3 regions of the Gordonibacter sp. RACS_AR49 genome follow, and region 1 is predicted to be linked to each of the others. Evidence: predicted binding sites of a transcription regulator. Region 1 holds the regulator's gene; each other region holds the start of a gene.

Region 1 (9,684 bases):
TTGCAGAGGCGCACGAAGTACTGGATGCCCTCGATGGACAGGCCGCTTTTGCGAAGCGCCTCGACCAGGTGCAGTTGGGCAACGTCGGCCTCGGAGAACGTCCGCACGCCGCGCTTGTCGCGATGAAGGTTCGGGAAGAACCCGCACTTGTCGTAATAGCGGATGGTGAAAGCCGAGATTCCCGTCAAGGCGACAACGTCGCCGATGCCGTAGATCGGATCGGCTTGCGTAGCCGGGACGTCAGCGATCCGGCTATTATGTCCCTCGTCGCCCATAGGCCTCCTCGGAATTCGACTTGAGTACGGGCTTAGAGTTACTCTAACCAATAACGATTTTAACTTAGAGTAACTCTAAGTGCAATATGAAAGCCTCGACCTATTCGGAACCGCTATGCGCCGATGCCGCTGCTGCCGAACCCGCCGGCGCCCCGATCGGTAGCAGGAAGATCCCCACACGGTTCAAACACGGCCTCGGCCACGCGCATAATGGCCAGCTGCGCGATACGGTCTCCCCGTTTGATCTCGAAAGGCTCGCGCGGGTCTAGGTTGACGAGGATGGCCTTGATCTCGCCACGGTAGTTGCTGTCGATGAGCCCCGGTGCATTCACGAGCGATACGCCGTTCCTCGCCGCCAACCCGCTGCGCGGCAGGACGAAGCCAGCGTAGCCGGCCGGAATGGCGACGGCAATGCCGCAGGGCACGAGCTTGCGCTCGAACGGCTGCAGCGTCTCGTCGATCGTCGAGCGCAAGTCGACGGCAGCATCGCCTGCGTAGGCGCAGGCAGGCACCGGAAGTTCGGCATCGAGCGCCTTGAGGGGAATCGCGAGGCGATCCATCAGCGCAGCCCCTCGAGGGCGGCTGCGAATTCCTCTACGTTTTGGAAGTCCTTGTAGACGCTCGCGAACCGCACGTAGGCAACATCGTCGAGCTTCGCCAGACGCACGAGAACCATATCGCCAAGTTCCTTTGACCTGATCTCGTTGCAGGAGGCGTTGCGAAGCTCGGTTTCAATACTATCGACGAGCGACGCTATCTGCTCGGGTGAGATAGGCCGCTTCCCGCAGGCAATGAGCAGGCCGCGCATGAGCTTCTGGCGGTCATAGGCTTCGGAGGACCCATCCGCCTTGATAACGATGAGCGGGTTCTCGCCCAAGCGCTCGTAGGTGGTGAATCGACGGCCGCAATCAAGGCATTCGCGTCGGCGCCGGATAGCCGTGCCATCCTCGGAAGGGCGCGAGTCCACCACTTTTGATTCAGGGTTTCCGCAGGAAGGACAGCGCATGAAAGGCTCCTTTGCTCGATTTTGGATCAGCCTAGCATACAAGATATTGTGCTTCAATCCGCATTGTCGATCCCTGCAAAAAAACCGCCCCCTGCGGAAAGGAGGTGGTCCGAAGTGGGTATGGATCTCGGCTTCACCGGTGTTCGACCACGGGGAAAAGGTCAAAGCTCCACCCTTACATGGGTGTCGCCGAGCCCTCCCCCTTCGGCACGGCCAACGTCGAACACCCATCGTGTTGCGGTGAGCGCGTCGAGGAAGCGCTCGTCGTGGGACACGAGCATCAGGGCGCAGGGACAATCGGCCAGCACGTCCTGCAAGGCTTCGACAGAGCGTATATCCAGGTGGTTCGTCGGCTCGTCCATGACGATGAGATGCGGTCGTCCTGTCAGGCCCTGCGCCAACAGGAGCTTGCGCACCTCGCCGGGGCTCAAGTCGTCTCCCTCCAAGATGCGTGCCGGCGGCGAATCGAGCCGGGCGACAATGGAGAGCAGGCGCCCGCGCTCTGCCGGCGCGAGAGCCTTCACCGAGGCGAGAAGGGCGCGCGCCCGGTCACTTCCTATCTCTTGCGGGACGTACACCATGCCCTCTTCCGGCATTTGCCGCAGCACTTCGGCAAGCAGCGTCGATTTGCCTGCACCGTTCCTGCCCACCAGGCCGATGCGGTCGGTGTTGCCCACGTACAGCTGCGGATGGTGCAGCATGCGCCCCTCGCCCAGCGTCAGGGACCCGGCCTCGCATCGGACGAGCACCGTGCGCGCAGCGGGCTCGGCTTCCAGGTCGAGCGCACCCTCGTACACCTTGGCGACGCGAACCTCGGCCATGCGCTTCTCTGCACGCTCGACCTTCTTCCCCATCTGCGACGAGAGCCGTCCGGTCTTGCCATCCTGGCCGGAATAGATGGCCAGCTTGATCTTCGCGCGCCCGTCATGGTCGTGCCGGTCGAGATGCCGAGCCGAACGCCGTGCAGCCGAACGCGCCGCCACCCCGTCTCGACGATTGCTCTCCGTCTTGAGGCGCGCCAGTTCGCGACGGGCATGGGACCGCTCCTCTACGGCAGTCTGGCGGCGTAGGTCTTGCTGCTCCTTCGCCTGAGAGTACGTGCCGGGCACGGTGACAGCACGCCCTCGATCCACGAACACGCACGAGCTCACCAGCCCGTCGAGCAACGCGCGGTCGTGCGAGACGAGAAGGCCCGTCCCGCGATACTCGACAAGCGCACGCGCCACCAATTCGCGGGTTTCGGCGTCGAGGTGGTTTGTGGGCTCGTCGAGCGCAAGCAGCACAGGATCGGCTGCGAGGGCGCATGCTATCTGGATACGCTTGCGCTCGCCATGCGACAGGGTGTCGTAGCGCCATAGCCATGCGTCGTCGATGCCGAGCAGGTAACGCAGGCGCACGGCCTCGGGGCGGTAGTCGTAGGAGAACTCCTCGAGCCCCGTTGGCGCGACATCGGTCGACTGGGCGCAGAACGATCCTGCGACCTGCGGAGAAACGCTTCCTTTCTGGGGCTCGAGCATCCCGCATACGATCTTGAGCAACGTGCTCTTGCCGGCTCCGTTCGGGCCGACCACGCCGGTCCAGCCGGGCGCGAACACGGCGGATGCGTCATCGAGCGCCAAGGCATCGGCGCCGTCGTAGGTATAGGTAAGATGGCGGGCTGAAACGAACATGGAAGGGCCTCCCTTCGAGAGGCACCGGATTCAATGCTTTTCGCGCTGGCAACCTGGCGCCGACGAGACGGCGAGGCTAGGGATAGGAACATCAAGGAACAGCAACGAAAGCGCACCCGGTGCGGAGCTTGCATGACCTGGCGGGTGCCCGAAGGCTTTCGTTAGAACTTCATGTTCCTTGTCTCCTTCTCGAAGGCCGCATTCACAGCAGCCTGTCTGGGATTTCGGTTCAAAGGCAGTCTACCACACGGATCTGCAAGGAGGAAGGGTCCTGCGGGGTGAAAAGGCGATGGAACGGCAGCGCCATGGTGGCGAGGATGCCGCGCAGTCACAGAAATGCAGCATCCAAGGGCGTTCCGAGGTCGCTAGAAGCTGATGAAAATGCTGAGGAAGGCGAAAACGGAGAAGACGCATCCGGCAAGAGCGCCTTGCCACGGCCTCACACGGCCGTAAGCGCGACCTGCCGCACTGCCATGACGAAGAACCCGCGCCATCTCCGTAGCGCCAAGTCTGCGAGCACGGCACGCAGCAGACGGTACCTGACGCGCGTGCGAATGCTGCAGCGGCGCGCAAGCACCTTGGGAACCGCTCCCTGGAAACTCGATGATAGCCCCGGCTGCGGATACACGGTTGAACTCCGGCTGCAGGGCCGACGTGCCATCGAAGGGGCACCGCATCTCGAAATTCTTCATCTTTCTGCCTCCTAGGCCTTGCGTAGAACCTTTGTTCGCATATATAATAGAACGAACAAAAGTTCATGTCAATACGTAATTAAAACATTTGTTCGTTCAAGGGAAAGGAACGGGGCATGTCCGACAAAGTGACGAAACGCCAGAAGGCGGTGCTCGACTGCATCGAGGAGTGCATCCGCGAGAAGGGCTACGGTCCCACGGTGCGCGAGGTCTGCCAAAGCTTGGGCCTTTCCTCCCCCTCGACAGTCCACGTGCACCTCAAAGCACTCGAGGACAAGGGGCTCATCAAGCGCGATCCCCTCAAGTCGCGTTCCATCGCGCTCACCTATCCGCTTGGCGATGCAGAGAGCACTTCCAACGTCATCAAGCCCAGCTTCAACAAGGTGGTGAACGTGCCGCTCGTGGGCAATGTGGCGGCCGGCTCCCCCATCCTCGCCGAGGAGAACATCACCGACACCATCTCGCTTCCCACCGACATCGTGGGCGATGCACCGTCGTTCCTGCTGTCGGTACGGGGCGAATCGATGATCGAGGCGGGCATCAACGACGGCGACTACGTGGTGGTGAAAGAACAACCCGTCGCCAACAACGGCGACATCGTCGTGGCCATCATCGACGACGGCGCGACGGTCAAGCGCTTCTACAAGGAATCCGACCATATCCGCCTGCAGCCGGAGAACTCCGCGATGGAGCCCATCATCACCACCGACTGTTCCATCGCGGGCAAGGTAGTGGCGGTGTTCCGTCGCCTGTAGGCGACGCCTTGCGGGGCCCTGCCGAAGGAGCGAGACGCCCTGTTGGATTACGGCCCCTGCAGGAGAAACGCCGGCCTTGGGATGTGGGGCGCTCGTTCGTCCCGAGACCGACCGGTGATCCGAGATCGCGTCATCCGGTCGCAAACTACTTGGTTAGAGTTACTCTAATCAAGTAGTTTGCAGCTTTCTGAAAGGGACGTGCCTAACGGTCCTTCTCCGCCACGTAGGGGCGAAACAGGCCGGCAAAGGACGGAGCAGCCAACATGACGAGGTGCGTACCGTCCTCCTCGTGCTTTTCCGACAGGATATGGCAACGCTCGTGCGCGAGGGAGACGAGATCTCCCCGGTTGTAGGGAATCACTATGGCGAGATGCTCGTCCTGCGCCGAGGCGACACGGGCGATATGCCCGACAAGCTCGCTTATGCCCTCCCCTGTTGCCGCCGATACGAATTGGGCCTGTGGATGACGCGCCTTGAGAGCATCGAAATGTTCCTTGTCGAGCAGGTCGCATTTGTTGAATACGAGCACGCGAAGCAAGTCTTGAGCTTCGATCTGCCCGAGCACGTCCTCCACCGCAGCGATCTGCGCCTCGTACTCGTCCGACGACGCATCCACCACATGCAGCACGAGATCGGCTCCCGTGATCTCGTCGAGCGTGGACTTGAACGCCTCGATGAGCGTGGTCGGCAGCTTCTGGATGAACCCGACCGTGTCGGTGACGGTGATCTCGCGCCCTTCGGGCAGCTCGAACTTGCGCGTAGTGGAGTCCAGCGTGGCGAACAGCTTGTCGTAGGCCAGCACGTCCGCGTTCGTCAAGCGGTTGAGCAGGCTCGACTTTCCGGCGTTCGTGTAACCGGCCAGCGCCACTTTGAACATGCCGCTCTCGTAGCGGCTCTCGCGCTGGATGGCGCGTACCTCGGCCAGGTGCTTGAGCTCGCGCTTGATGGACGTGATGCGCTTGCGCACCATGCGACGGTCGACCTCGAGCTGGCTCTCGCCCTCGCCGAAGCGCGAGCCCACGCCGCCGCCCATGCGGTTCGAGGCCAAGTGGGCCCACATGCCGCGCAAACGCGGCAGCAGGTACTCGTTCTGGGCGAGCCGCACCTGCAGGCGGCCCTCCTTGCTGGTGGCATGCAGCGCGAAGATGTCGAGGATGAGCGCCGTGCGGTCGATGACCTTCACTTCCTTGCCGACTACCTTCTCGAGGTTCGACTGCTGCGAGGGCGTGAGCTCGTCGTCGAACACCACGAGATCGGCCGCGTGGGCGCGTGCCAGCTCGGCAACCTCCTCGGCCTTGCCCGAGCCGACGAACGTGCGCGGGTTCGGCGCGTCGAGCTTTTGCGTGGTGACGGCCGCAACGTCGGCGCCCGCCGTGTCCACGAGACGCTCGAGCTCGGCAAGCGACGAGGCCAGCGGCCAGGAGGCGCCGGGGCGGTCGACGCCCACCAGCACGGCCTTCTCGCGGCGCTCTTCGGAAACGGGGGTCGCGCCCCGCGTGATTACGGATTCAAATTCAGACATGGAGTCAACCTTTCGAAGCAAGAAGGGACACGCCGGTGCGGATGGCGGCGTGCGGAGACAGTCGGGAGCGGTCGCAACCGCTAGAGAAACGCGTGTGCTGTCTGCATGATAGGTGCTCCGATCTTGAAGGCTCGGCAGGGTCGACCTGCAGAACCGTATCATACCACAAGCTCGCCCTGCTGCGGAAACGCTCAGGCAACGACGCCTCCCACCAAGGACAGCGCCTCGGCTGCCTGGGCCGCGGGGTCAGGGTCGGTTGCATCTATCCAGCGGATGCGCCGGTCCTTGCGGAACCAAGTGCGCTGCCGCTTCGCGTAGCGGTGCGTGGCCGTCTTGATGCGCGTCGCAGCTTCCTCCATCGTCGTCTCCCCGTCGAGGGCGGCGACGACCTCCTTGTACCCGATAGCCTGGGGAGCCGTGATGCCGTCCCGGAATCCGCTTTGCAGCAAATGCGCCACCTCGTCCACGAGCCCGGCGTCGAACATGGCGTCGACGCGCGCGTCGATGCGCGCGTTGAGCGCCGCCGGATCCACGGACAGCCCTATGAAGCATGCCGGTACCAGCTGTGGGATGCTCGCCAGCTTCGCGCGCTGCTCGGCCAGGCTTGTGCCGTCCTCCAACAGCTCGAAGGCGCGCACGACGCGCTTGACGTCGGCGGCGGGCACGATGGCGGCGCTCGCGGGATCGCGCTCGCGCAGCAGCTCCCACAGGGCGTCGGCGCCTTGCTCGCCGGCAAGGCGGTTGTAATGCTCGCGCACAGGATTGCCCGTTTGCTCCCCCTTCGGGAACTCGTAGGCGTCGATGGCCGCGCGCACGTACAGGCCGGTGCCGCCGCACAGCACGGCGCGCCTCCCGCGCGCGGCGATGTCCTCGAAGCAGGCGCGGGCGTATTCCTGGAAGAGGGCCGCCGAGTACGGCTCGCCGGGGTCGGCGAGGTCGAGGCCGTGGTGGGGCACAAGCCGCTCGTCGGGGGCGAGCTTGCCCGTGCCGATGTCCATGCCGCGGTACACCTGCATGGAATCGGCGCTCACCACCTCGCCATCGAGCGCGAGGGCGACGGCCTGCGCAAGGGCGGACTTGCCCGAGGCTGTGGGGCCGACGATGCAGACGACGGGGTCAGCGCCCATCCGCCGCCTCCGCGGGCGGCACGGCAACGCCCGCCACCTCGCCTGCCAGGTACCACGTCTTCGCCTCGTCGATGCGCACGCGCACCGTGGTACCGGCCAGCTCCTCGATCGAGGCGCCTTCGGGCAGCGGCGCATGCACGGTCTGGTTCTTCGGGCTCTTGCCCGCGAGCAGGCCCGCATCGCGCTTGGAAGCGCCCTCCACCAGCACGTCAACCGTGCTCCCCAGGTCGACCTGGTTCGCCTCGAAGGCCCGCTTCTGCACGAGATCGACCAGACGGTCGAACCGCCCCTGGATCACGTCGCGTGGCGTGGGATCGTCGACCGAGGCGGCAGGCGTGCCCTCGCGCTTGGAGTAGATGAACGTGAACACCTGGTGGTAGCCCACCTCGTCCACAAGGCGGTACGTGTCCTCGAAGTCCTTCGCCGTCTCGCCGGGGAACCCCACGATGATGTCGGTGGAGAGCGCGATCTCCGGCAGTGCCTCGCGCAGCTTGCGCACGAGCTCCAGGTAATGGGCGCGCGTGTAGCGGCGGTTCATGGCGGCGAGCACGGCATCGGAGCCGGACTGCACGGGCAGGTGCAGCGCCGGCATGAGCGAGCGCAGCGTGCCGAACCTGCCGATGACCTCGTCGGTGAGGTCCTTCGGATGGCTCGTCGCGAAGCGCAGGCGCTCGATGCCCGTGGCGTCGAGCGCATCGAGCACGGCCGCGAAGCGGGGCGAGCCGTACAGGTCGCGGCCGTAGGAGTTCACGTTCTGGCCCAGAAGGGTGATCTCCTTCACGCCGGCGGCCACGTAGCCCTCCGCCTCGGCTACGATATCCTCGAGCGGGCGCGACTTCTCTCGGCCGCGCACGTAGGGCACGATGCAGTACGAGCAGAAGTTGTTGCAACCCTGCGCGATGGGAAGCCAAGCGGCCCACGCGTGCTCGCGCGCCGTCGGCAGCTCCGAGGCAAACGACGAACCGGCGTCGAGCACCTCCACGTGATGGCCCCCCTCGTCGAGCGCCTCTTCCAGCAGTCGCGGAAGCGAGCCCAGGTTGTGTGTGCCGAACACCACGTCCAGGTGCGGCAGCTCATCGACGAGCTTCTGCCCGTCGCGCTGCCCGATGCAGCCGCCCACGGCCACGACGCGCTTGGACAGCGGGGTGCCGGCGCGCAGCGGAGTATTCTTGAGCGAGGCCACCTGACCGTAGAGGCGCGTGTCGGCGGCTTCGCGCACGCAGCACGTCATGAACACAACGAGGTCGGCATCCTCGATGGCATCGACGGGCAGCGCGCCCAGGCCTTCGAGCATGCCGGCGACGCGCTCGGAATCGTGTTTGTTCATCTGGCAGCCGAACGTGCGGATACAGAACGCGAGGTTCGTGAACGGGGTATGCGTGTGCATGGCGATCCTCAGTGCGCAGGGGCGGACGGGGCGGCTTCCGCTTCCCCGCCGGCAGCGGGCATGGAGACGCCGCGCGTGTAGCGCGGTTCGACTGCGAAGCGAATGGCCGTGCGGTACTCGCCGTCGATAACGATGTCCGCAAAGGAGGGCACGCAGGCGATCTCGATGCCCACGGGCGACAGGAAACCGCGCGAGATGGCGATGGCCTTCACGGCTTGGTTCACCGCTCCGGCCCCGACGGCCTGTATCTCCACGCCGACGCCGTCCTTCACCATGCCGGCGATGGCTCCGGCCACGGAAGCGGGCGACGATTTCGATGAAACCTTCAGGCAGCCGATGTCCGGCTTGTGCTCGGGTGCGGTCATGCATATCCTTCGTCGTTTGAGTACGTTGCTCGTGCGTTTGGCGTGCGTTCAATATGCGTGCGGCGCCCGCGCGCCGCTTTTTCACGGTACCGTTATTCTAGCTATTAATGGTATGGCGTGCAACCTGCGGATATGGCCGTTCGCCGACCAGGCGGCGCAGCTTATGCGGAACTTAGCGGAGCATGCTCACGGGGATATGGATGCGGATGCCGTCCTTGCCCACGCGCACCTCGGGCTGCACGTCGGGCTCCAAGTAGTAGCGTTGCGCGACGTCGCGGTAGGCGGCGGCCACCTGGCCCGCGAAGTCGTCCAGATCCTCGCGGGCCAGCTTGAGACCCCGCGCGTCTTCGGAGGCGGACGGTGCGACGGTGCGCGGGGCTGCAGGCTCGGGAGCGTCGTTGTCGATGCGCACGCGGTCGAGCAGAGGGGACAGCGGCGCTATCTCGCCGTCCAGCACGCGGCGCGCCGAACGCTCGGACAGGGCGAGCCCCAGCGACCCGGCTATGCCCGCGAGCTCCGCCGGGTCTGCGGCGAGGGCCAGGCGCTTGCACACGGGCAGCTCGTCGGCATGCCCGAACGCGCGCGATGCCGCCGTGAGCGACGAGAGGCCGAACGCGTAGAGCGTGGCCACGACGTCGGTCACGGAGCCCAGGTAGACGGTGCAGTCGCGGCGGCACTCGAGAGCGAACTCGCACACGGTGCGCAGAATGTTCTTCGGCCCCCGCACGGCCACGGTCCCCGCGTCGGTGCGCTCGAAGACGGGAAAGCTGGACTGGTCGGCCTTCTCCCCCACGCGTGCCAGGTCTGTCTCCACGACGAACGAGGAACCCAGACCTGCATCCGAGGCGGCTATGCGCGCCGTCTCGGCGTTCACGGCGATGGAGT
Region 2 (9,684 bases), on a different contig from region 1:
TGCGCGCCGGTGGAGGCGGGCGAGCGCGAAGACGGTCGCGCGGGCATCCACGTGACCACCACCTGCGGCGTCACGGGCAAGACCGGCATCGAGATGGAGGCCCTCACCGCCGCGAGCGTGGCGTGCCTCACCGTGTACGACATGTGCAAGGCCGTGGACCGCGGCATGGAGATCATGGACGTGCGCCTGCTGAAGAAGGACGGCGGCAAGACCGGCCTCTGGGAGCGCGAGGCTTAGCGCGCCGCAAAAAGACGCCGCCCGTTTTCGGGAACCAGGCGCCCCTTCGACGGTCGAGGTCGAAGGGGCGCCGTGCATGCGGAGAGGAGCTAGCGGGATTCCTCTTCGGAGAACTCGCCTTTCCAGAAGCTGCGGGCAACGCAGATCGCCGCGCCGGCAGTGGCCATGAGGCCGACCAGTGCGCCGCCCGCCTCGATGCCGTCCCCGGTCTTGGCCAGCCTCGATCCGCCGGTGCTCCCGGGCGCGGTTCCGCTTCCGCCCGTGCCCTGCCCGGAGCTGCCGGTGCCGCCGCCTGCACCGTTGCCGGGAGCGGGATCGGGGTCGGGTGTCGGATCGGGCGTGGGCTGGGGATCGGGCGTCGGCTCGGGATCGGGGTCGATCGGGGCTGCCGCCACGGACACGGTCAGGGACGCTTGGGAATAGCCGGCGCGGTAGGTGACCGTATGGTTTCCGTCGACGGTTGGAACGAACGAGTACAGCGTGGTCCCCCTAGCTGCTGCGGCCGCGAGGGCGGCGGCGCCCTCGGGCACCGAGGTGAGGTAGAGGCCCACGGGGTTCCCCTCGGGGTCGATGACGCTCGGCACCGCTTCGATAGGGGACCCGTTCGCGGTCGTGGCCGCGGCCGCGGGTATGACGCAGGCTGCGCCGACCTCGGGTGCGCCGAAGGCATCCGGCTCCGGCAGCTCGATGGTCGACGGGGCGCAGGCCCGGTAGTTCGCGGCCACCTCCTCGGCAGTCGCCACGGTGCCATGCGTCAGCTTTGCGAACGCCACCTTTGCGGCGCTGAACGCCTGGGGCTCTCCCTCCCCGCCGCAATCGGCTCCTATGTACCAGCGCGCCTTCGATGCGTTCGGCGCGGCGATGGCCCCCGCCGCCGCGGTTTCTCCCGCCAGCACGCCATCCTGGTAGATCTTGAGGGATGCGCCGTCGTAGGTGGCGGTGATGTGCGTCCACACCCCCGGCTCGACCGGCGTCGACACATTGGTGGAGCCGTCGGTGAAGTAGTAGTGCAGCTTGCCGGTGGGATAGTACTCCAGCCACTGGCCGCCTCCCTGCCCGCAGGAGAAGATGTCGGTGTAGCCGGAGCTGGGTTTCGCCGTGAACTGCACGAGCAGCTCGGCGGTGGTGGAGGTTGCCAGCTTGGCGAAGTCCTCGGCCGCGAAGTCGTAGCCGAAGGCGGCCGTCGCGCCGTCGAAGACGGCCACCTGGCGGCCGAATTCCTCCACGGTCTCGAACGCAGGGCTGCCGAACGGAGTCAGGACATGCGGCGTCTCGGAGAGGTCGGCGGCGGACCCTTGCGAGAAGTCGACGGACAACAGCGGCGTTGCCGGGACGGCCTCGCCTCCGGCGGTGGTGAAGATAACCTCGCCGATGAGCGTTTCCTTCTCCCAGGGGTTGCGCGCGTAGGCTTTCAGGCTGTAGGGGCTTTCGGGGGCGAGCGCGGCGCCGAACAGCGGGCGCACGAACTCGGCGGGCTGGTTGGCGGGGGCGTTGTAGTAGTCGGACATGTAGCAGGCGTTGTACACCTCGGCCCCCTGGGCGTCCAGCACCACGATGCGATAGCTCATCACCACGTCGTCGGACAGTCCCGACGTGTCGGGCCTGATCTTGTCGGCGGCGATGGCGAACGACGCCCCGGTTTGCGTGATGGAGTCGGCCGGTATGCGCACGGCCGCGCCCTCCTCCAGAATCGGGGGAAGGCTGCGCGCCTCCATGGCGGCGTGCGTGTACGTCCAGGTGGACTTGTCGGACACCTTGAACGTCCAGGGGGTTCCCAGATAGGCTCCCTGGCGGAAGTCCATGCGCCGGATGGTGACCTCGTGTCCGTTGGCGGCGTCCACCTCGACCAGCAGGCACTGGCTTGCATCGTAGCCGTCGGACGGGTGTCCGCCCGTGCCGCCGTTCTCGTCGTAGCCGTCGGCATCCTTGCCGCCGCGCATCCAGAAGCTATCGCCGAAGGTGGCCGTCTGCACGAGCGTGAACCCGTCGACGTCCTGGAAGATGGAGCGCGGGTCCTCCTCGGGGATGTGCGTGTGCCCGGAGAAGTGGACGAGCTGCGGGTACTTCGCCTTGAGCTCGTTGTAGAACGCTTTGGAATTGCGGTCGTCCACAGAGCCGTAATCGCCGATCCAGCCGGCGTTGAACGACGTGGGGGAGTACCAGACGGTGTCGGGGAAGGGATGGTGCGTCATGAAGAAGATGGGCTTGGTGCCCGTGGGGTCGTCGGCTGCGGCGGCGGCGATCTCGCGCTTCATCCAATCGAGGATGGTGATGGGCGTCGTGCCGTCGTCGTCATAGGTGGTGTCGCCGTACCAGTAGCCCCGCCCGCAGCTGGCGGCGATCACGTGGTAGCCGCCTATTTCGGTATGGACGTTCAGCTTGCCCTCGAAGGCGCCGCCTGGTTTCTGATAGGCATCCGCGCAGGTCAAGTGCGAGAGGAAGTACTTGAAGTTCGTCACGGCGTTGCCCTCGAGGGGGCTGCCGCCTACGCCGAACTCGTGGTTGCCCATGACGAACAGGGCCGGCTTCCTGATGGCGGCGTTCGCTCCCGCCAAAAGCGCGTCGAACTCGGCGGTCGTGCCGGTGTTCACCGAGTCGCCCGCGAAGACGTGCGCGGCGCAGTCGGGTACGGCCTGGTAGATGGTCTCGAAGGCGAACGGCAGCTTCTTCTCCACGTCGCAGCAGGTGAAATGAGTGTCGCTGTGCACCGTGAAGCGCACTTTGCCGGCGGGGAGCTCGGGCCAGCTGGGGTCTTCGGGCTCGGTGAAGGCCGCGTCGGCGTGCTGGCCGGGGAATGCGAGCATGCCGCCCATGGCCGTCACCCCGCAGGCGGCGGCCAGTTTCACGAACGTGCGGCGCGATACGCCGAACGTGCCGTGGTCGTAGATCGAGGAGAGCTGGGAATCCATGATGTCCTTTCGGTCGACTGCGCGAGATGCGTCGCCGTGGCTCCGCATGCGCGAAGTCCGCCGGGCGTCGGTGCGCTCTATCGTAGGCGCGCAAGGTAAGGCCCCGGCAAGGGGGAGGTCACGCGAGTGAAAGGATCAGGTAAGGATTCGCTCAAGCCTCCTGGTGCGAAAAGGCTGGCGGCGGGCCTGGGCGGCGGCAGGCCGGGGCGCGTTTGGACCTCGGCTGCCCGCAGGCAGATCAACCATGATCGAAAACATCATGGACAAGAATCAGGTCGGTGGCACGATGCTCGGCGAGAAGGTCGCTTCCCGCGGTTTGCCACCAGGCGGTTTTCCAGCACAACCCAAGAAAGCGGCTTCGAACGAGGCCGCTTTCTTGCCATAGCCCCCGATCTCGTCCAGGCGGTCGGGCGCGCCTGGACGTGCGGGGATTCGCCCGAGGGAGAGGGGCGGTCGTGCGGCGCATTCCGCACCCGTCTGCGCGTGCGCGAGCGGGCGGGCGGTGCGGTTAGTTCTGCGTGGACAGGAACGTGGGCAGCGTCATCTGCTCGATCTGGTCCTGCAGCTCCTCCAGCTCGTCGAGGTGCTTGTCCTCGTCGCGCAGGATGGCCTCGAGGATGTCGCGCGTGGCGTAGTCCAGCACGTTGCCGGCCTGCACGATGGCCTCGTTGTACATCTTGATGGCGGTGAGCTCTGAGGCGTGGTCGTTGTCCACCTGCTGGGGGATGGTGGCGCCGATGTGGATGTCGTCCAGGTTCGACACGATGGGCGTGCCCTCCAGGAACAGGATGCGCTCGATGAGGCGCTCCGCATGCGTCATCTCGGTGATCGAGCGCGTCTTGAAGTTCTTGCTCAGGCGCTCGTAGCCCCAGTCTTCGGCCATTTCCGCGTGCACCATGTACTGGTTGATGGCGGCCAGCTCGCTGGCAAGCAGGTCGTTCAGCGTGTCGATGAGTTCAGGATTTCCTTTCATGGCAGTGCTCCTTTTGGTTGACGGGCGGTCAGGGAGGACCCGCCGGACGCCGGCGTCCCTCGTCTTCCAGCCATTGTAGGGGCGTGCTGCTGAATCGGCGGCTCGGTCACGGTACCGTAGGCACGCCGTCGCACGTCCGTCAACTCGCCCCGTGCGAGCCCGCGCCTGGACACCCGGCCGTCCGGCCCGACTGGCCCGGCCGGGCCGTCGCAGGCCGTTTTTTGAAGACCGTGCGATAAGCGAGCAGGGTATTTGACGGATGTGCTAGAATGTTTGGCCGATAGTGCTCTGTGGAAGGGAAGTATATGTCTGGGCATTCTAAGTGGGCTACAACGAAACACCGCAAGGCGGCGCAGGACGCGAAGCGCTCGGCCTTGTTCTCCAAGCTGTCGCGCATCATCACGGTGGCCGCGAAAGAGGGCGGCGACCCGAACCCCGAGAACAACGCGTCGCTGGCGGCCGCCATCGAGAAGGCCAAGGGCTACTCCCTGCCGAAGGACAAGATCAAGACCGCCATCGACAAGGCGTTCGGCTCCGGCAAGGATGCCGCGAACTACGAGGAGGTCGTCTACGAGGGCTACGGCCCGGCCGGCATCGCCGTGTACTGCGAGGCGCTGACCGACAACCGCAACCGCACCGCGGCCGACGTGCGCAGCGCGTTCTCGCACGCGGGCGGCTCCCTGGGCACCTCCGGCTCCGTGGCGTTCCAGTTCGAGCGCAAGGGCCAGATCATGGTTCCCAAGGAGGTCGAGACGGGCGACAAGAAGAACCCCGTGAAGCCGAACGGCGCCGCGGCCGACGAGGAGGAGTTCATGCTCGCCGTGGCCGAGGCCGGCGGCGACGACTACGAGGACGCCGAGGACGAGTGGATCATCTACACCGGCCCCACCGACCTCATGGCCGTGAAGAAGGCGCTGGAAGAGGCCGGCACCGAGACGAAGGGCGCCGAGCTCACCATGATTCCCACCACGCCCACCCAGGTGAGCGTGTCCGACGCGAAGAAGGTCATGCGCCTGGTGGACAAGCTGGAGGAGCTCGAGGACCTGCAGAACGTCTACCACACCATGGACATCACCGACGAGATCGCCGAGGCGCTCGACGAGTAGGGCTCCGGCAGCCTGACGACCGCCGAAACCGATCGGCGCCCTTTCGCGCCCTGCCGCGAGGCGTGGTCGGCGAACGATGGATTACTTGAAAGACGCGCTCCCGGCGCGTCTTTTTTGTGGTAGGATAGCGCGAACAAACGTTTGCGAACCGAAGGGAACGGATGGCGCGCACCGAACGGACGATACTCGGCATCGACCCGGGCCTGGCGAACACGGGCTGGGGCGTGGTGGCGCAAAGCGGGCCGCGGCTGGCGTGCGTGGCCTACGGCTGCATCTCCACGCCGGCCCAGGCGCCGCTCGCGCGGCGCCTGGGCAAGATACACGAGCAGATGGCGGCCGTCATCAGGCGGTTCGCGCCCACGTGCGTGGGCATCGAGACGGTGTGGTTCGGTGCGAACGCGCAGAGCGCCTTCGCCACCGGCCAGGCGCGCGGCGCGGCGCTCGTGGCGTGCGCCGAGGGCGACCTGCCGGTGGGCGAGTTCTCGCCCAGCCAGATCAAGCTGGCCGTGGTGGGCGCCGGCTCGGCGGACAAGGAGCAGGTGCAGTACATGGTGCGCCAGCTGCTGGCGCTCGAGGCGGTGCCGAGCCCCGACCATGCGGCCGACGCGCTGGCGGCCGCCATCTGCTACACGACCCACGAGGGCTTCGCGGCGGCGACCGCCGCGGCCGCATCGGGAGGAGGCGCGCGATGATCGCGTTCTTGAAGGGAAGGCTGGCGGGCAAGACCGCCGCTGCCGCGTTCATCGACGTGAACGGGGTGGGCTATGCCGTGGGCATGTCGCAGGCCAGCCTGTCGAAGCTGCCCGAGGCGGGCGCGTCCGTGGAGGTGCACACGTACCTGCAGGTGCGCGACGACGCCATCGCCCTGTACGGGTTCATGACGGTGGAGGAGAAGGCGCTGTTCGAGCGCCTCATCGGCGTGGGCGGCGTCGGCCCTAAAGTGGCCTTGGCGGCGTTGTCGGTGTTCACGCCGCAGGCGCTCGTCGCGGCCATCGCCGCGCAGGACGTGGCGGCCGTGTCGAAGATACCGGGCGTGGGGAAGAAGACGGCCTCGCGCATCATCCTGGAGTTGAAGGGGTCCCTCGACCAGGGGCTCGCGAGCCTGTTCGACGAGGGGGAGGCGCCCGCCGCCCGCGCCGCCGAGCAGCTGCGCGGCGCGCACGAGGCGCTGCTGTCCATGGGGTTCACGGCGGCCGAGGCCGACCTGGCCTTGAAGGGCGCGCCGGAGGGCGTCTCTGACAGCGCCGTTCTCCAGTACGCCCTCAAACGGTTGGGAACCGAGCGCTGACGCGCGCGGGCGCGTGTGGTACCTTGGTAGGCGAAGCGACGGACGGGACGGCTTGCGAAGTTAGGCGGTTATGGCGCACGACGACATCGAGATAGAGGGCCTGGGCTACGTGGCCGACGGCGCAGACGCGGCGTCGGTGCCGCCGCGTGCCGTGACGGCCGAGCTCACGGAGGACGACCTCGTCCTCGACCGCAGCCTGCGCCCGAAGCGATTGGGCGACTACCTGGGCCAGACGAAGGTGAAGGAATCGCTCGCCATCCTCATCGAGGCGGCGCGGGCGCGCGGCGACGTGGTCGACCACATCCTGTTCTCGGGCCCCCCGGGCCTGGGCAAGACCACGCTCGCCACCGTGGTGGCCAACGAGCTGGGCGCCAGCATCCGCACCACGAGCGGCCCCGCCATCGAGCGCACGGGCGACCTGGCCGCCATCCTCACGAACCTCGAGGAAGGCGACGTGCTGTTCATCGACGAGATACACCGCCTGAACCGCATGGTGGAGGAGGTTCTCTACCCCGCGCTCGAGGACTTCGCGCTGGACATCGTGGTGGGGAAGGGGCCGGCCGCGCGCTCCATCAGGCTCGACCTGCCGCACTTCACGCTCATCGGCGCCACGACGCGCACGGGGCTGCTCACCGGGCCCTTGCGCGACCGCTTCGGCATGGTGTTCCGGCTGGCATACTACACGCCCGAGGAGCTGGGCTCCATCGTGTGCCGCTCTGCGGCGATCCTCGGGGTGGACATAGCCGAGGACGGCGCGCTGGAGATCGCGCGGCGTAGCCGTGGCACGCCGCGTCTGGCGAACCGCCTGCTCAAACGTGTGCGCGACTGGGCGCAGGTGCGCGGCGACGGCACGATCGACGAGGACGTGGCCGCGCAGGCCCTAAGCTTCTTCGAGGTGGACGCGCTCGGCCTGGATGCCGTGGACAACCGCATCCTGGAGCTTCTAGCCGTTCAGTTCGGCGGCCGGCCCGTGGGGCTCTCGACGCTCGCCTCGGCGCTCTCGGAGGACCCGGACTCCCTCGAGGACGTCTACGAGCCCTTCCTCATGCAGCAGGGCCTCATGGTGCGCACCCCGAAGGGCCGCCAGGCCACGCCGCGCGCCTACGAGCACCTGGGTATCGCCCTCCCGCCTGCCTGAGCCAACCGGGGGGGGGTCGGCGCCAACGCCGCGGGCCCCCGGCGCTTCCCGCCAACCGTTTTCGACCTGCGACGAAAGGACGAGCCCCATGCTCGAACAGGACTACCTCATGCGCATCTTCCTGCAGTTCGCCGAGATACTGCGGCGCAGCTGGTTCAAGGCACGCGACGAGCACGACCCGAAGGCCGCGGCCGACATGCTGGAGAACGCCGTGGGCGACGCCGTGGACATCGACGGCGCCACGCTGCTGTCGCTCGCGCCGGAGTCCATGGCCGGCATCCTGCAGGTGTCGGGCACCGACCCGCGCGTCACCGAGTACGTGGCGCGCAGCCTCATGCTGGCGTCGGCCTACCTGCGCGAGGCAGGCGAGGACGCCGTCGCCGACCTGCGGCTGGAGCAGGCGCGCGCCCTGGCCGACGCCTACGGGCTCGAACTGCCCGACGACCCGGCCGAGATGGCGGGCCTGCTGGACGACGCCCCCGAGCCCGCCATCGTCGACATCGCCTCGGCCGACGATCCGCGCTCGCCCGCCGTCGAGGCGCCGGAGCGCCCGGGCGAGTGACGCAGGCCCGTCTCCTGCGCGGTGGGCTCCCCGCGGCCCTGCCCGGGTGCTGGCGGCGCCTGCCCTCCGTGCGCCCCGCGCCGGATGCCGCCAGCATCCGCGGAACCCCTTCGAACCGTGATTTGTTAGATCATGGTGACTCTGTGATGATCGAAGGATCGCGTCCTCATCTGGTTTCGTTCCGCTAGAGTAATCGCCTCGTAATCCCGTTACGGGTCGCCTTCGGAACCTAGAAGGAAAACTCACCATGAAACAGAAGATGCAGCAATGGCTCGTCCGGCCCCAAGGAAAGCTCGGACCCTTGGGACTTGTCGTCCTCCTCGTCACCGCCAGCTTGGTGACGCCCCTCTCGCTCGACATGTACACCCCTGCCGTTCCCCACATGACGGAGGCCTTCGGCACCACGGCGGGCACCGTGAACCTCACGCTCGTGGGCTACTTCCTGTTCTTCGCCGTGGGCCTGCTCGTGTTCGGCCCGTTGAGCGACCGCTACGGCCGCCGCCCTGTGCTGCTGGCCGGCGTGGTGACCTACACCTCCGCAAGCGGGCTCTGCGCGCTCGCGCTCGACATCGAGATGCTCATCGCGTTCCGCGTCGTGCAGGCGCTGGGCGCGGGCGCCGTGAGCGCGGTTGCCACCGCCGTGGTCAAGGATGCGTTCAAGGCCGAGAAGCGCGAGGCCATCCTGTCTATCGTGCAGGTCATGTTCGTGGTGGGGCCCGTGCTGTCGCCGGTGGTGGGCGCCCTCATCCTGCAGGTGTTCGACTGGCGCATGACGTTCTGCGCCCTGGGCGCCGTGGGCGTGTTCTGCTGCGCGCTCGCCGTGCTGTTCGAGGAGACGCTGCCGCAGGAGGAGCGCTACCGCGGCACCGTGCTCGGCAGCATCGGGCAGCTGGGCGCTGTGGCCAGGAACAAGGGCTTCTCCTCGTTCCTGGCCATCGTGGGCCTGTACAACCTGCCGTTCATGGCCTACATCGCCGTGGGCTCCTACGTGTACATCTCGTTCTTCGGACTAAGCGAGCTGGAGTACAGCGTGTTCTTCGCCGTGGCGGCGCTGCTCACCGCCGCCGGTCCCTTCATCTGGCTCAAGGCCTCCCGCTACGTGAGCGCGCGCCGCTTCACCGGCATCCTGCTGGCCGCGGCTGCGCTCTCGGGCGTGGCCATGCTGCTGGCAGGCGAGCTCTCGCCCGTGCTGTTCTGCCTCACGTTCCTCGTGTTCGCCCTCACGGAGGCCTGCATCCGCCCCTACAGCACGAACATCCTGCTATCCCAGCAGGAGGGCGACACGGGCGCGGCGTCGTCGCTCATCAACTTCGCCCATACCGCCATCGGCTACGTGGGCATGCTGCTGGCGGTGCTGCCGTGGTCGAGCTACGTGCAGGGCATCGGCGTGCTCATCGTGGCGTCCATGGCTTTTGCAGGCATCGGCTGGATCGCCCTGCTCAAGTCCCGTATCCCGCTCGCGGGCATCAAG
Region 3 (9,684 bases), on a different contig from region 1:
ATCGCTTGCGGCGTCTCGGCCATGCGCGCGAGGTCTTCGGCCAGCACCATCATCGTGAAATCGTGCTCGCGCTGGTCGGCGCTGGCCGGGTTCGCCGTGTAGGGCGCATATCCCAGGATGACCTCGATGCCGTGTTCGGGCGCATAGTCCTCGAACGCGGCGATATCCTGCGGGTCGAGCGCCTTCTGCGCACCGCCGCGCGGGTTGCGCGTGAAGAACTGGAACGTGTTGGCTCCGATGGACACGGCGGCCTTGGCCATGCCAAGGTATCCGTCCTTGTCCGAGAGATGGCATCCGATGGTGAGCATGGCAGCGTCCTTTCCGATGGGGAGCATTGCCGTCCATGCTAGCTGTGCGCCCGCAGCCAGGTCGACGCGGAAGGCGCGCCGCCGCGCATCTGTCAGCAGCCCGTTGCGCCCCCGTGCAACCAGCCGGGCGAGCGTGGCAGGCTATATGAGGAGAGGGGATTTCGGAGAGGCAGCGGCCAGGGCGGGCGGGCGCCTACGCCTCCGCGGCGTCGTAGGCGTCGAGCGCGGCTCCAAGCGCCTCGATGGCAGTCATGCCGACGGCGGGCAGGCCCACGAGCACCGCGCTGCGCACCTCCTCGCGCGTGGCGCCCAGCTTCTTGAGCGAGGTCACGTGGAACCCGAGACCGCCCGTCATGCCGAGTGCGGAGAGCACGGCCAGGTAGGCCAGCTCCTGCGTCTTCTGGTCGAGCGCGCTCGACTTCGCCACCTGCATGACCATGCCGCCGTACGCCTTCGCCAGCTCCGGCTCCTCGTTCATGAACAGCTCGAATCCTTTTGCCATAGCGCAGCCTCCTTCGTCTGGAGCGCCCGAAGGCGCCGTTTGCCTCCGCCGTGACCAGTATAGGGCCCTGGACGCTGCGGCGACGCGGCGCGCGGCGAACCGTCATCCCCCCGAAGGCTCTGCATCAGCCGAGAGCACGGCAACGAGCCGGCACGACGCCCCGTGCCCGTCGGGCTCGCCGTCTTGTCGGCCGACCGGGGTCCGCCGATCTCCGCAGTCTGCCCCTTTTCATCCAACGGTTCGCCGTTGCGTCGGGCGGCTATAAGGACAGGCCGAAAAGTCCGCGTGCTTGACAGGATGGCGGAGGCTCTTTCCGCCGCTTCCCTCTCTGGAGCCCCTTTCTCGCATGGCGCATCGATCGCCGTCGCGCTTGCCCTGCCGCTGCCCTAGGGCCCCGGCGCGAGAGAGCGCGCGGCCGACGCGTTCGCAGCCGTTACAGCACGATCCCCAGCGTTACGGCGCAAGCCACCAGCGCGACCGCGACCGCCATCACGGCCACGTCGTAACCCGCAAACGGGTACTCCTTGTAGCCGCTCGCCACGCCGCGCAGGTTGAAGCCGCGCACCTCCGCGGCGATGGCGGCGCTGTTGGTCTTGCGGACCGACGACACGAGCAGCGGCACGCACAGCGGCACCATCAGGCGCACCTTCCGCACGATGCCGCCCGCGTCGAACTCCACGCCGCGCGCGGTCTGCGCCTCCATAATGCCCTTCATGTCGTTCATGAACAGGGGGATGAAATGGATCGTGGACGTGAACGTGAACGCGTACTTGTACGGCACGTGCAGCACCTTCACCACGGCGTTCGTGATGTCGTTCATCTTCGTGACGTAGAACACGAGGAACAGCGGGATGGCCGCGGCCATGAGGCGCACCACCGTGGTGAGCGCCGCCAACAGGCTGCCCGTGCCGATGTAGCCCCACGGAAGCTCTGCCAGCACCGCTCCGCTCGGCGTCGTGAGGATCTGGACGACGGCGAGGATCAGCGAGAACGCGAACACCGCCTTCGCGAGGCCGATGGCGGGCCTCATCATGCCGCACGTCGCGGCCAGCGCGAACCCGACCGCCAGCAGCACGGCCAAGAACACGAGGTTGCTCGAGCAGAAGCACGCGACGGCGAACAGCGCGGCCGCCGCCAGCTTGGCCACGGGGTTCATGCGATGCAGCAGGCTGGTGCCGGGCACGTATTCGAGAAACGAGCTCATGCGCACACGCTCCTTTCGACGTCTTGGGTTGTTCGAGCCTCTTCGACGACGGCGGCCAGCATCTCATCCACCGTGTTGGCGCGGGCGACGGCCGTCTCGGCGAGCCGCGGCATGTCGCGCGCCAGTTCAAGCGACAGGTCCACGATCTGCGGCGGAACAAGCGAGGCGCACTCGAGCGTGTCGCGGTTGCGCAGCACGTCGAACGTGGGGGCGTCGTCCACCACCGTGCCGCCGCTCATCACGATACAGCGCGTGGCGTAGTCGGCCACCACCTCCATGTCGTGGCACACCATGATCACCGTGGCGCCCTGCTCGTGGATGCGGCGGATGATGGCCATGACCTTCTCGCACTCGCGGAAGTCGAGCCCCGTGGTGGGCTCGTCGAGCACCACCACCGGCGGCGCGAGCACCACGATGGACGCGAGCGCCAGCAGCTGGCGTGCGCCGCGGTTCAGCAGGAACGGGTCGTCGTCCGCGTCGAAGCCGAACTCCTCGATGATGGCGTCCACGCGCGCGTCGGCCTCGGGACCCGTCTGTCCGAGCGCCTTGAACCCGAACAGCAGCTCCTCGCGCACCGTGTTGCAGCAGATCTGGCGGTCGGGATTCTGGAACAGGAAGCCCACGCGCCGGGCCAGCTCGCTCGTGCGCAGCTCGGTCGTGGGCACGCCGTCGACGAGCACCCGTCCGGCGTCGGGCTTCAGCAAGCCGTTCACCAGGCGCATCGTGGTGGACTTCCCCGCCCCGTTCGTGCCCACGAACGCGACGAACTCGCCGTCGCGGATGGTGAAGCTGACGCCCTTGAGGATAGGCAGCGTTGCCTCGTAGGACGCGTGCACGTCGTCGAACTCGATCATGCGAGCACCTCCTTCAACGCCTCGCGCGCTTCGCGCACGTTGCGGACGGACGCGCCGCCGTACAGGCCCTCGGCGCGCAGGCGGTTCATGAGCGTGGTCGAGCGCGGGCAGTTGACGCCGATCCGCTTGAGCTCGTCCGAATGCTCCAGCACCTTCGCGGGCTCGTCGGCGAAGCGGATGCGCCCCTCGTCGACGATGACCAGCATATCGGCGTACTGCGACAACAGCGCGATCTTCTGCTCCACCACCACGACGGTGGTGCCGTGCTCGCGCGCATAGCGCGCCAGCAGGTCGAACACCGCTTGCGAGCTGGCCGGATCGAGCTCGGCGGTGGGCTCGTCCAGCACGAGCACCCGCGGGTTCAGCGCCAGGACGGACGCGATGGCCACCTTCTGCTTCTGCCCGCCCGAGAGCGTTGCGATCATACGGTCGCGCAAATCGGCGATGCCCATGTCGTCCAAGGCCTGTGCGACGCGCCCTTCGATCTCGCCCTTCGGCACGCCGAAGTTCTCCAGCCCGTAGAGCACCTCGTCCTCCACGACCGACGTGACGAACTGGCTGTCGACGTCCTGGCAGACGCTGCCCACCAGCCGCGACACATCGGTGAGCGCGACGTCGCAGGTGTCGAGCCCGTCCACGGTCACCGAGCCGTAGAAGTCGCCCGGATAGCAGTGCGGGATGATGCCGTTGAGCGCATAGGTGAGCGTCGACTTGCCCGAACCGGCCGCGCCGGTGATCCCGACGAACGCGCCGTCCGGAATGGCAAGGCTGATGCCGCTCACCGCGGGCCGCTCGCTTTCGCGGTACTGAAACGTGAAATCGCGTATCTCTATCATGTCGAGTCTTTCTTCCGAATCGCAGGTTGGCGTAGCAAGTCAGCGAGGGCGGCCGCAGGCCCGCGGAATCCCTAGCGCTTGAGAACCTTCTTCAGCGGCATGGCCAGAACCTGCACGAGGATGCAGTTGAAGGTGGCCGTGCCGAACACGATGGCCGCGTACGTGGCCAGCGCCACCATGACGTCGCCGCCCGTGGACACGACGTTGATGTAGACGGACAGCAGCGCGAAGGTTCCTCCGGACACCACCGTGGACACGAACGTGTTGACGAGCGGGTTGAGGTCGAGCCTGCCGCCGATGCTCATGGGCACCTTGACGAGCAAGCCGCAGGCCAGCGCGCCGAGCACCTCGGAGGGGATGTTAAGAAGCGGCGTGGCGTTGAGCAGGGGAATCTGGCAGATGAGCCCCGCCAGAAGGCCGATGACGAGCGACTGGCCCAGCTTCGGGCGCGTCAGGATGATGGCCAGGCAGTACATGGCGATGATGAAGTTCGGCTTCATGCCCATCGACGAGAGCAGCGACCCCACCGTCAGCTTGAGCACGGCACCGGCCGCCAGCAGCACGGCGATGAGGATGAGATCCTGCGTGGAGAGCCCTGCCTTCTTGGGAGCCGCCGCCACGTCGCGCTTGCGCGGCGCTGCCGCCTTGCCCGCTGCGGCCGTCTGCGTAGCAACCTCGCGCTTGATCTGCTGTTCCATGTTCCTCAATCCTTTCTTGGCGGAGTTCCCGCCGGTTCGTTGCCCCTCCCGGGGCGTTTCGTTTGCCGGCACGAGCTTCGCGGTTGAGGAACGCATCGCCTCGCCTCCAAAGGTGCGCACGGCTGCCGCCGCGCTGCGCCGCATAAAAAAACACCTGTCCTTTGAGATAAAGGACAGGTGTTGTAACCTGCGGTGCCACCTTTATTGACTCTGCGATGCAGAACCCTCTCACGAACATGCCAACACATGTTCTGCCCTTAACGCAGGCTCACGGTCCAGATACTCGGTCGGCTCGGCCCCGTGCGCGCCATGCCTTCCTTTCCCCTTTCCCTCGGCGAACCATTTACCATCCAGCTTACTGCGGGAATCCCAGCTGCGCCCGCTCTCTGTGAGTGCTCATGATGGCTTGACTTTCGCCTCATCGGTTTCAGCTATTAAGTTGTGGCGCATACTTTAGCACAACGCTTCGGGATGCTGTCAAGAGAAAATGCACGTTTTTTCAACGCAGACCGCAGTATCGCGGACCGTTGAGCCGTTGGCTGCGAGCCGGGAGCGCGCCCTAGCCCGCCGTGTCGTCCCCCGCAGAAAGGTACGTCGCTATCAGCCGGCGCGTCTCGGAGGATGTGGGCGCCGCCTCGCCGCAGACATGCAGCATCGAGCGCGTGCGCGCCAGGCCGATGGCCGTGGAGGACGCCACGAGCGCCTCCTCCTCCACCGACCCGCCCGCCAACATGCGGCGCTCGGGACGCTCGCACAGATAGGAGCGCAAGGCGGCGGCGATGGAGCGCTGCACGGCCAGAAGATCGCGCTGGCCATGGAAGAACAGCTGGGGCATGGAACGCAGCGCCTCGCGTCGCAGGCTCTCTATCTCGTCGTCCACGCCCGCGGACACGGTGGTGCTCACCACCCCCACGAGCACATCGAGGTAGCACGCCTCGTCATGCTCCGCCAGTATCTCGAGCAGGCGCTCGTCGTCGGGGAACGCGTCCATGCGTCCCATGATGACCGAGGCCTTCGAGGGGAAGTAGTTGAAGAACGTTTTCTTGGATATCTCGGCCCGCGCGCAGATGTCCTCCACCGTCACGCCGTCGTAGCCGCGCTCGATGACCAGCTCCAGCGCCGCGCGCTCCACCGCAAGCCGCGCCTTGAGCTTCTTGCGGTACCGCAGCCCCTCCGGCGATGCGTTCTCCCGACCGTGTTCCACGATGCGCGCAACCTCCCGTTGACGATGATGTGCCGTTTTCATGCAGGGTACCACAAGTTTCGACCGCGCCGCTTTTCATCTACCGAATGAATATTTATACTGGGTGTAAATTACCTCAGCCGCACATGAAGGCGTTCTCGAGGACGGGCGAAAGCCCGCTCGAGGGCGCCTTTGTTCGCGGCAGCACGTCTCTTAGCGGAAGGAATCAGGCATATGGGTTTGTCGCGCAAGCAGATCATCATGTTGGCCGTGCTCGTGTTCGGCACGTTCGTCACCGTCTTGAACCAAACGGTGGTGGCGCCCGCGCTGCCGTCGGTCATGGCCGAGATGAGCGTCGACGCTTCCACGGCGCAGTGGCTGACCACGGGATTCACCCTGGTCAACGCCATCATGATTCCCATCACGGCGTTCTTGACGGACCGCTTCACCACCAAGCGGCTCTTCCTCGTGTCCATGGCCATCTTCACTGCGGGCAGCGCGCTGGCCGGCTGGGGGCCGAGCTTCGCCGTGCTGCTGCTCGGCCGCCTCGTGCAGGCCGCAGGCGCCGGCATCCTCATGCCGCTCGTGATGACCGTGCTCATGTGGACGTTCCCCGTGGACAAGCGCGGCACGGCCATGGGCCTGTTCGGCATCGTCATCGCGTTCGGCCCGGCCATCGGCCCCACGGTCGCCGGCGTGATCATCGACCGCTACACCTGGCATGACATGTTCTATATCATCACCGTGCTGTCGGCCGTCGTCGTGCTCATCGGCGCGTTCGTGCTGGAGAAGGGCGGCGAGACGAACAAAGACGTCAGCCTCGACGTGCCGTCCGTCGTCCTGTCGTCGTTCGGCTTCGGCGGCCTCCTGTACGGCCTGTCCACCATCGGCTCGTACGGCCTGCGCGCCGACGCCATCGCGGGCACGCTCGTGGGCGTGGTGGCGCTCGTGTTCTTCTTCCGCCGCCAGCTGAAGATGGAGCATCCCATGCTGCAGGTGCGCGTGCTGGCCAACCGCAAGTTCCTCATCGCCACCATCATCGGCATGCTCGTGCAGGGCGCCCTGCTTGCCGCCGGCATCCTCGTGCCCATCTACCTGCAGTCGCTCATGGGCTACTCGGCCACCGTGTCGGGCCTCGTGCTGCTGCCCGGCGCCATCATCATGGGCGCCATGGGCCCCATCGCCGGCCGCCTGTTCGACAAGCACGGCCCGCGCGTGCTGGCGCTCGTAGGCATGGGCGTGCTGACGCTCACCACGTTCTGCTTCGCGTTCCTGGGAACCGAAACGGGCCTGATCACGCTGACCGTGCTGTACACGGTGCGCCTGTTCTCGCTGTCGCTGGTGAACATGCCCATCACCACCTGGGGCATGAACGCGCTCGACAACGAGCTGGTGAACCACGGCACCTCGGTGAACAACACGTTCCGCCAGGTGGCGGGCTCGCTGGGAACGGCCATCATCGTTTCGGCGTCCACCATCGCCACGAACGCGAGCGCGCGGGTGATGACTCCCACGCAGGCCAGCATCTTCGGCATCGACGTGGCGTTCGCCCTGGCAGGCGTGCTGTGCCTCATCGGCTTCGTCATGGTGGTGGCTCTCGTGAAGAACAAGCCGGGCGAGACTGCCGAGCTCGACAAGGACAATGCACGGCGCACGGTGCTCGAGTCCATCATGAAGCGCGACGTGTTCACCCTGCCGTCGAACGCCACCGTGGCCGAGGCCATGAAGCTGCTGGTGGACAAGCACATCTCCGCGGCGCCGCTCGTGAACGCCGAGGGCAAGGCCGTGGGCTTCGTGTCCGACGGCGACATCATGCGCTACCTGTCGAAGCGCTCCACCATGATGATGGACCCCGTGGTCATGATCATGCAGACCGTGGACACCGACGGCGGCAACAAGGACTTCGCCCGCAAGCTCGACGAGCTCATGGGCATGCAGGCGCTGAGCATCGGCGCGAAGGGCATCATAGGCGTGGACGTGCACGCCGACCTTCCCGAGGTGTGCCGCGTGCTGGGCGAGAACCATCTGAAGAAGGTGCCGGTTCTCGACGACGGCCAGGTGGTGGGCGTGATCAACCGATCCGACATCACCCACTACTCCATGGAGCAGTACCTGGCCGAGCGCGGCGACGAGGCGCTGGCCGCCGGTAGCGGGGAGGGCCAGGGGCCGACCAAGCTCGAGCGCGCCGAAGAAGCCGCAGCCCTGCCGGACGACGAGGCCGTGGCGTCGTCCATCTAGCGGGCGGCGCACGGCGATCGCGCCGATTTCGCAGCGAAAGCGGCCGGGTTCGATCCGGAAATCGATGGGCCCCTTCCCCATGCTAGCATTCGAGGGTCAACGCTCTCGAAGGGGGTCCCCATGAGGAAACGCCTGCTCGCCCTAGCCCTGCTGACGACGCTCGCCTGCGCGCTCGCTCCGAGCGTCACGTTCGCCGACGAAAGAGGCGCAACGCCCACTCCCGTCACGATCGAGGTCGGCGACGACGGCGCGCCGGTGAGCACGTCAGGCGATGGCTGGACGTACGACGACGGCGAGCTCGTGCTCGAAGCGGGATACGCGTTCGCGTTCACAGGCCACGCGTTCGACGTTTCAGGCGAGAACCGCATCTGGAACAGCGGTATCATAGTAGACGGCATCTTCGTCAACGGATCCAAGGGAAACGGTTCCACCGTGCACAACGAAGCGGGCGGCGTCATCCAGGGCGGCACGTTCAATATGCCCGTCAACAACTACGGCACCATCGAAGGCGGCACGTTCCACGAATCCGCGCACAACCACGGGAAGATTGCCGGCGGCACGTTCGACGACTACGTGACCAACAGCGAAGGCGCGGTGGTTTCGAGCGGCGTGTTCGAAGACGGCGGCAACAACAACAGCGTGGACAACTCCGGGACGATCGGCGGCGGCACGTTCAACGTTCCCGTCCAAACGAGCGGGACCATCGAGGGCGAAGGCGTGTTCAACGCTTACGTGCAGAACGGCAACGCGCGATTCGACTCCGACAAGAACAAGTCCTGCACCATTTCGGGCGGCACGTTCAACTTGGAGATAAGCAACTTCGGAACCATCGCAGGCGGAACGTTCAACGGCGAGATCATGAGCAGCGGCGTCATCGCGGGCGGCACGTTCTCCCGCAGCGGCTCCGTTGCAAGCAACGACGAAGATACCACCGACGGCGGCGGCACCATATCTGGCGGCACGTTCGACGGTCCTGTGATCAGCGGCGACTCCGATCCCGACTGGAATGCGGCCGCCATCGCCGGCGGCACGTTCGCAGGCGCCGTGACGAACTACGACGCCATCGCCGGCGGCACGTTCCTTGGCGACGTGACCAATCGGGGCGTCGTCGAGGGCGGCTTCTTCGCACGTCCCATCATCATCGGCGAAGGGGGGACGGTGAGCTCGTGCACCTTCCCGGTGAACGCGAGCCTGGCCGGGCTCTCCCTTGCGGGAACCGGTGCCGAGCAGCCGGTCGCAACGTACGAGAAGGATGGCGAGGAGAGCAACTGCCTCACGCTCACGGCCGACACCGGCTATACGCTGCCCAGCTCGGTGAGCGTGCGCCTGGGAAGCGCAGACGGCCGAGAGCTGGTCAGCGGCACGGATTACACCTACAACGATGCCACCGGCGTCGTTGCCGTCAAGAAGGGCGCAGTCGCCGGTCCGCTGTTCCTCGCTGCGAGCGGCGTTCCCGCAATCGCACCTGCACCTGAACCGACGCCCCCGACGCCCGGCTCCCAGCCTTCTTCATCGAGCGCCAAGCTTCTCGCCGCAACAGGCGACAGCGTGCAGCCGACCGTCGTCGCCGGCATCGTGCTCTTGGCTGCCGGGACGCCCGCAGCAAGCGCAATAGCCTGTCGAAAGCGCCGCGCATCTCGACGGTGAACGCTGCGCGGCGGCTCTTCGGCCACCGCGCAGACTCCTTCTGCATGAAAGCGCTCGAGTACCACGCACAGTAGGGTGCATATCGCCGCTTACGACGCCAGCGACCACCCGGCGGTTTCGGTTTGCAGCTCCACCATACGGCGGTACAAACCGCCTTCGCGTGCCATGAGCTCTTCCGGCGAGCCTTCCTCCGCCACACGGCCCTCCTTCAGCA

The links. The regulator LexA, encoded in region 1, represses DNA repair genes until DNA is damaged. The targets are predictions, from matches to a motif close to CNAACANNTGTTNG.
Region 2: a site for LexA is predicted at 5,356-5,369, ahead of ruvC (crossover junction endodeoxyribonuclease RuvC). Genes of this name have one in related genera too.
Region 3: a site for LexA is predicted at 4,642-4,655, ahead of LB310_RS00440 (tryptophan transporter). Genes of this name have one in related genera too.

Annotation. Positions count from the first base shown of each region.
Region 1 is NZ_JAIUDM010000013.1:974-10,657, forward strand. Features, by position in the region: gene LB310_RS14570 (MerR family transcriptional regulator) at 1-275, opposite strand, end outside; gene dut (dUTP diphosphatase) at 389-835, opposite strand; gene nrdR (transcriptional regulator NrdR) at 835-1,281, opposite strand; gene LB310_RS14585 (ATP-binding cassette domain-containing protein) at 1,443-2,951, opposite strand; gene lexA (transcriptional repressor LexA) at 3,760-4,398, shown strand; gene hflX (GTPase HflX) at 4,601-5,920, opposite strand; gene miaA (tRNA (adenosine(37)-N6)-dimethylallyltransferase MiaA) at 6,112-7,047, opposite strand; gene miaB (tRNA (N6-isopentenyl adenosine(37)-C2)-methylthiotransferase MiaB) at 7,037-8,434, opposite strand; gene LB310_RS14610 (stage V sporulation protein S) at 8,443-8,772, opposite strand; gene LB310_RS14615 (ATP-binding protein) at 8,972-9,684, opposite strand, start outside.
Region 2 is NZ_JAIUDM010000009.1:46,014-55,697, forward strand. Features, by position in the region: gene moaC (cyclic pyranopterin monophosphate synthase MoaC) at 1-237, shown strand, start outside; gene LB310_RS12830 (LamG-like jellyroll fold domain-containing protein) at 327-3,146, opposite strand; gene LB310_RS12835 (hypothetical protein) at 3,391-3,531, shown strand; gene bfr (bacterioferritin) at 3,655-4,119, opposite strand; gene LB310_RS12845 (YebC/PmpR family DNA-binding transcriptional regulator) at 4,425-5,225, shown strand; gene ruvC (crossover junction endodeoxyribonuclease RuvC) at 5,387-5,917, shown strand; gene ruvA (Holliday junction branch migration protein RuvA) at 5,914-6,513, shown strand; gene ruvB (Holliday junction branch migration DNA helicase RuvB) at 6,584-7,651, shown strand; gene LB310_RS12865 (hypothetical protein) at 7,740-8,213, shown strand; gene LB310_RS12870 (Bcr/CflA family efflux MFS transporter) at 8,461-9,684, shown strand, end outside.
Region 3 is NZ_JAIUDM010000001.1:100,872-110,555, forward strand. Features, by position in the region: gene LB310_RS00415 (deoxyribonuclease IV) at 1-308, opposite strand, end outside; gene LB310_RS00420 (carboxymuconolactone decarboxylase family protein) at 502-810, opposite strand; gene LB310_RS00425 (energy-coupling factor transporter transmembrane protein EcfT) at 1,244-2,014, opposite strand; gene LB310_RS00430 (energy-coupling factor ABC transporter ATP-binding protein) at 2,011-2,868, opposite strand; gene LB310_RS00435 (energy-coupling factor ABC transporter ATP-binding protein) at 2,865-3,704, opposite strand; gene LB310_RS00440 (tryptophan transporter) at 3,776-4,402, opposite strand; gene LB310_RS00445 (TetR family transcriptional regulator) at 4,962-5,606, opposite strand; gene LB310_RS00450 (MDR family MFS transporter) at 5,820-7,823, shown strand; gene LB310_RS00455 (hypothetical protein) at 7,944-9,470, shown strand; gene LB310_RS00460 (ABC transporter ATP-binding protein) at 9,560-9,684, opposite strand, start outside.